Regions from separate parts of the Streptomyces sp. NPDC006458 genome, predicted to be linked through region 1. Evidence: riboswitches for the same ligand, from Rfam matches in the RefSeq annotation. Region 1 holds a riboswitch; the other holds the start of a gene.
What was found. Region 1 has a riboswitch for S-adenosylmethionine ahead of thrC (threonine synthase). Riboswitches for the same ligand answer to the same signal wherever they lie in the genome.
Positions count from the first base shown of each region.

Region 2: another riboswitch for S-adenosylmethionine. It lies ahead of ABZZ79_RS12950 (aminotransferase class V-fold PLP-dependent enzyme); the one in region 1 lies ahead of thrC (threonine synthase).

Region 1 is NZ_JBEXPR010000007.1:163,793-166,990, forward strand. It holds gene ABZZ79_RS11980 (MoaD/ThiS family protein) at 402-677, opposite strand; gene thrC (threonine synthase) at 674-1,957, opposite strand; SAM riboswitch class I at 1,976-2,123, opposite strand; gene ABZZ79_RS11990 (glucosyl-3-phosphoglycerate synthase) at 2,286-3,198, shown strand, end outside.
Region 2 is NZ_JBEXPR010000008.1:48,511-51,708, forward strand. It holds gene ABZZ79_RS12950 (aminotransferase class V-fold PLP-dependent enzyme) at 118-1,479, opposite strand; SAM riboswitch class IV at 1,675-1,790, opposite strand; gene trpD (anthranilate phosphoribosyltransferase) at 1,866-2,930, opposite strand; gene ABZZ79_RS12960 (cytochrome bc complex cytochrome b subunit) at 3,052-3,198, opposite strand, start outside.

The DNA of each region.
Region 1 (3,198 bases):
CCCGGGTCAGACCTCACCCCCCATTGACTGGGGGTGTGCGCCGGAACGCGTCGACCGCGGCCGAATGTATCTGTCCAACTGCCGTCTGCAACAGGTCAATCGGACGAGAATTCAGGACGCGACCGGTCGGGAGTTTACCGAGAATTCACCTGAATTCCGGGCAAGTCGGGCCACACAAAGGGGATGAAGGTCGCAAAAGCGCCACACACTTTGGCTACTTCTCATCGGTTCTCCGACGGAACGCCTGGCGAAACTCATATGCGCCCGGCATGCGGGAGTGGCGGCTTCCCCAACTCTACCGTGCTCAACCATGCAGAATTGCCCCCTCCGCTTCTCTCACGGAGGGGGCAATTCGATGAACTCTCGGTTACCGCCGTTACCGACGGTAATTACGGGCGGGGTCAGCCGCCGGCGACCGCCGGAATGATGGACACGCCGGCCCCGTCCGGGGTCGCGGTCTCCAGACCCTGCTCGAAGCGCACGTCGTCGTCGTTGACGTACACGTTCACGAACCGGCGCAGCTTGCCCTGATCGTCCAGGACGCGGGCGGCGATGCCCGTGTGGTTCTTCTCCAGGTCGGCGATGACCTCGGCGAGGGTCTTGCCCTCGGCCGCGACCTCGGCCCGACCGCCGGTGTAGGTGCGCAGGATGGTGGGGATGCGGACGGTCACGCTCATGCGAGGCCAGCCTCTCGGAAGGAGTCCAGGTTGGGGCGGATGGTGGCGGTCAGGCCGGTGCCGGCCACCGCGTCGAGGGTCTTCAGACCGTCACCGGTGTTGAGGACGACGGTGGTCAGCGAGGGGTCGAGAACACCGCTGTCGATCAGCTTCTTCGTCACGCCGACGGTCACACCGCCGGCCGTCTCGGCGAAGATGCCCTCGGTCCGGGCGAGCAGCTTGATCGCGTCCACGATCTGCTCGTCGTTCACATCCTCCACCGAACCGCCGGTCCGGCGCGCGATGTCGAGGACGTACGGCCCGTCGGCCGGGTTGCCGATGGCCAGCGACTTGGCGATGGTGTCCGGCTTCTGCGGCCGCACCACGTCGTGCCCGGCCTTGAAGGCGGTGGACACCGGCGAGCAGCCCTCGGCCTGGGCACCGAAGATCTTGTACGGCCGGTCCTCGACGAGCCCGAGCTTGACGAGCTCCTGGAGCCCCTTGTCGATCTTGGTGAGCTGCGAGCCGGACGCGATCGGCACGACGATCTGGTCGGGCAGCCGCCACCCCAGCTGCTCGCAGATCTCGTACGCGAGGGTCTTGGAGCCCTCCGCGTAGTACGGCCGCAGGTTGACGTTCACAAAGCCCCAGCCCTCGCCGGCCGGGTCGCCGATGAGCTCGGAGCAGAAGCGGTTGACGTCGTCGTAGTTGCCCTCGATGCCGACGAGCTCGCCGCCGTAGACCGCGGCCATGACGACCTTGCCCTGCTCCAGGTCGTGCGGGATGAACACACAGGACCTGAGGCCCGCGCGGGCGGCCGCGGCACCCACGGCGCCGGCGAGGTTGCCGGTGGAGGAGCACGACAGCGTGGTGAACCCGAAGGCGCGGGCGGCCTCCAGGGCCTGCGCGACGACACGGTCCTTGAAGGAGTGCGTGGGGTTGCCGGAGTCGTCCTTGACGAACAGCCCACCGGTCACGCCCAGCTCACGCGCCAGGTTGTCGGCCTTGACCAGCTCGGTCCAGCCGGGGTTGAGATTCGGCTTCTCGGCGACGTCGGCCGGGACCGGCAGGAGCGGTGCGTAGCGCCAGATGTTCGCGGGACCGCTCTCGATCCGCTTGCGCAGCTCCTCGGCGTCGTACGAGGAGAAGTCGTAGGCGATCTCCAGCGGCCCGAAACACTCCTCGCAGGCGAAGACGGGGCCGAGCGGGACCCGGTGGCCGCACTCGCGGCAGCTCAGGGCTGCGGCGGGGCCGAGGTCGACGACGGAATCGGTGCTGCTTGCAGCAGTCTGCACAGCCATGTGAGGCGAGGCCCTTTCTCCTCATCTTCCTCACGACGCATCTCGCCGTGAGACGGATTTGGCACCTTCCCTAGCCGGGAGCCTCGCTGCACGAATGTCAGGAGTACCGACTGGAGGGTTGCCGGGGCTTCATCGGGCCGTATCCCTCTGCCCCTCTGGATGAGCTGTATGTGGTTGTTGTCCGCGTGGACGACCCCCGACATGCGATGGTCATCAGCGTTGTTCAAGACTGTAACCGAAGGCCAGGACAGTTGAGATAGCCGTCCGAACCGCGAGATGGATCACAAACTACCCCTCTCGCCGACAGAACGCAGAGGAGCCGCAGGCTGTGCTGGAAGAAGTCGAGCGCTGGCTGACCACCCGCTCCTGGTCCGTAGCCGATCGCCCGCTCCACAAGATCCTGGCCGCCAAACGGAGCACCGGCCAGACGGTCTCCGTCGTCCTGCCCGCGCTCAACGAGGAGGAGACGGTCGGCGACATCGTCGCGATCATCCGCCACGACCTCATGCAGCAGGTCCCCCTGGTCGACGAACTGGTCGTCATCGACTCCGGTTCCACCGACCGTACCTCGCAGGTGGCCGCCGCGGCGGGCGCCACCGTCGTCCACCGCGACACGATCCTGCCCCGCATACCCGCCGCCCCCGGCAAGGGCGAGGTCCTCTGGCGCTCCCTGCTGGTCACCACCGGGGACGTCGTCTGCTTCATCGACTCCGACCTCAGGAACTTCTCCTCCGACTTCGTCTCGGGCATCGTCGGCCCGCTGCTCACCGATCCCGGCGTGGACCTGGTCAAGGGCATGTACGACCGCCCGCTGGCCGGCGCGGCGGGCCAGGGCGGCCGGGTGACGGAGCTGATGGCCCGCCCCCTGCTGAACATGCACTGGCCGCAGCTGGCCGGCTTCGTCCAGCCGCTGGGCGGGGAGTACGCGGCCCGCCGCAGCCTCCTCGAACAGCTCCCCTTCCCCGTCGGCTACGGCGTGGAGATCGGCATGCTCATCGACTCCCTGCACCTGGTGGGTCTCGACGCCCTCGCCCAGGTCGACATAGGGGTGCGCAAGCACCGCCACCAGGACGGCCAGGCACTCGGCCGAATGGCTGCGGCGATCTACCGCACCGCCCAGCTGCGCCTGGCCCGGGGGCATCTGATCCGCCCGGCGCTGACCCAGTTCGAGCGGGGCGAGAGCGGCTTCGAGGCCCGTACGTTCTCGGTCGACACGGAGGAACGTCCGCCGATGGTGGAGA
Region 2 (3,198 bases), on a different contig from region 1:
GTTGGTGGCCGGCCGCGCCCACGCGGTGGCAGCCGCAGACCGAACACGGCCCCGCGCCTTGGAGGCGGCCGCGCCCACGCGGTGGCAGCCGCCCCGCGCCCCCTTGAGGGCGCTGCCTCACACCGCCGGAACGCAGCGGCCCTCTTCCGTCCTGTAGGTCCACTTCGCGCCCTCGGTCACCAGTTCCTTCACCGCGGCGACGAAGCGGTCGACGTGCTCGTCCGGGGTGCCCGCGCCGAAGCTCACCCGGATGGCGTTGAGGGACTTCTCCCCGGGCGCGGCCTCCGGGGCGCCGCACTCGCCCTGGGTCTGGGGGTCGCTGCCGAGCAGCGTGCGCACGAGCGGGTGGGCGCAGAAGAGGCCGTCGCGGACGCCGATGCCGTACTCGGCGGAGAGCGCGGCGGCGAAGTGGGAGCTGTTCCAGCCCTCGACGACGAAGGAGATCACGCCGACCCGGGGGGCGTCGTCGCCGAACAGGGAGAGCACCTTGACCTCGGGGACCTCGGCGAGGCCCGCGCGGACCCGGGCGATCAGCTGGGTCTCACGGGCGACCAGGTTGTCCCAGCCTGCCTCGGTCAGGGCCTTGCAGGCCGAGGCGATGGAGTAGGCCCCGATGACGTTCGGGGAGCCGGCCTCGTGCCGGGCGGCGCTCTCGTGCCACTCCACGTCCACGCCGCCGTCCTCACGCCGGGTGACAGTGCGGCTGGCTCCGCCGCCCGCGAGGTAGGGATCGGCCTCGCGCAGCCAGTCGGCGCGGCCCGCCAGCACGCCCGAGCCGAACGGGGCGTACAGCTTGTGTCCCGAGAAGGCGATCCAGTCCACGTCGAGGTCGCGCACGCTCACCGGGTGGTGCGGGGCGAGCTGGGCGGCGTCCAGCACGATCCGGGCGCCGTGCGCGTGCGCCGCCGCGGCCAGCTCACGGATCGGCCACAGCTCGCCGGTGACGTTGGAGGCACCCGTCACGCACACCAGGGCCGGACCGTACGGGTCGCGGGCGGCGAGCGCGCGCTCCAGGGTGCGCACGGCCTGGCCGGGGGTGCGCGGGGCGTCGAGGTAGCTGACCTTGGCGTCCTGCCAGGGCAGCAGCGAGGCGTGGTGCTCGGTCTCGAAGACGAAGACCTGGCAGTCGGCCGGCAGGGCGCGGGCGAGGAGGTTGAGGGAGTCCGTGGTGGAGCGGGTGAAGACGACCTGGTCGTTCTCCCGGCAGTCCAGGAACTCGGCGACGGTCCGGCGGGCGTTCTCGAAGAGGTCCGTCGAGAGCTGCGAGAGATAACCGGCGCCGCGGTGCACGCTGCCGTAGTACGGGGCGTAGGCGGCCACGTCGTCCCAGACCCGCTGGAGGGCGGGGGCGCTGGCCGCGTAGTCGAGGGCCGCGTAGGTGACCTCGCCGCCGGTCACGAGCGGGACGGTGACATCCCGGCCCAGAACGGGCAGCGGGGTGCAAACGGACTGGTCGGCGGCAGCGGTGGAGACGGACATGGCGGAACTCCCGTGAAGGCAGAAGGAATTCACCCCGCGAGCGGCGTGCGGACACGGCTCGGGCGTGGGTGAAGAAGTGAAAGAGAGATGCGGGGACGGGACTCGACGACCCGGGCCTGCCAGAAGGACAGGCCCTAGCGCATTCGCTTGCTCACGGAAGACTCCTCGACGACCAGGACCCCTGATGTCGCGAGGGGTCCGCGCTTGCCCTGAGCCCTGCGCTCACGGCCTGGTCTTCACCCGGGGCACCCCGCCACGGACGGAGGGTTGCCGGACAGTCGGCCGGGGCCGTATGACTGTCACTCATGACCTGTTGAGGAAAGTACGCGAAATGATCGCGGTCCCGCAACCCGTGTCCGGATCGCGGGACCGTCTCGTCGCACCGCTCAGGCGTTGGTCGCGCTCACCCAGCGGTCCAGGGTGCGCCTGGCCTCGCCCGAGTCGATCGCCTCGGCCGCCTTCGCCATCCCCGCGCGGATCTGCTCCGTCAGGGACGCGTCGGCCGGCTCCAGGGCCACCAGGGCGGCAGCGGCGTTCAGCAGGACCGCGTCGCGGACCGGGCCCCGCTCGCCGTCGAGGAGGCGGCGGGCCACCTCGGCGTTGTAGGAGGCGTCGGCGCCGCGCAGGGCTTCCACGGGGACCAGGTCGATGCCGACCTCGCGCGGGTCGAAGGTCTCCTCGGTGACCTTGCCGTCGCGGACCACCCACACCCGGGACGTGGCGGTGGTCGTCAGCTCGTCGAGGCCGTCGTCGCCGCGGAAGACGAGGGAGGAGTTGCCGCGCTCGGCGAAGACACCGGCCACGATCGGGGCCATCCGGGCGTCCGCGACACCGATGGCCTGCGCCCTGACCTTGGCCGGGTTGGTCAGCGGGCCGAGGAAGTTGAAGGTCGTGCGGATACCGAGCTGGCCGCGGGCGGCCGCCACGTGCCGCAGGGCCGGGTGGAACTTCACCGCGAAGCAGAAGGTGATCCCGACCTCGTCGGCGACCTCGGCCACCCGCGCGGGGGCCAGCTCCAGGTTGACCCCGAGCTTCTCCAGCACGTCGGAGGCGCCGGAGGCGGAGGACGCGGCCCGGTTGCCGTGCTTGACGACCTTCGCGCCGGTGCCGGCCACCACGATCGAGGCCATGGTGGAGATGTTCACCGTCTTGGCGCCGTCGCCGCCGGTGCCGACGATGTCGACGGTCGCCCCGGGCACCTCGATGACGTTGGCGTGCTCGTACATCGTGCGGACCAGGCCGGTGATCTCCTGGACGGTCTCGCCCTTGGCCCGCAGCGCCACCGCGAACCCGGCGATCTGCGCGTCCGTCGCCTCGCCGCGCATGATCCGGTCCATCGCCCAGGCGGTCGCCTCGGCGCTCAGGTCCTGCCCTTCGAGCAGGGCGTTCAGCACCAGGGGCCAGGAACGGCCCGCCGCGGTGTCGCCTCCAGCGGGGGTCACAGCGCTCATCAGCCGCTCCTGAGTGTCGTAAGAGAGTGTGATCCCAGCCTATCCAGCCCCGGGCAGGGCGAAGGGCCCCTGTCCGAACACCGGACGGGGGCCCTTCGCTGTGGCGTGGCGAACGCAGTGATCAGTGGTGGCCGTGGCCGCTCGTGATCTCCTTGTACTCGTCGACGGTCGCCTTCGGGATCTGGGAGTCCTCGCCGAAGTACGCGTTGCTGAGCTTGGCGCGCATCTTGTCGGAGCCCTTCACCTTGCGGGCGACACCGTTCTCGTC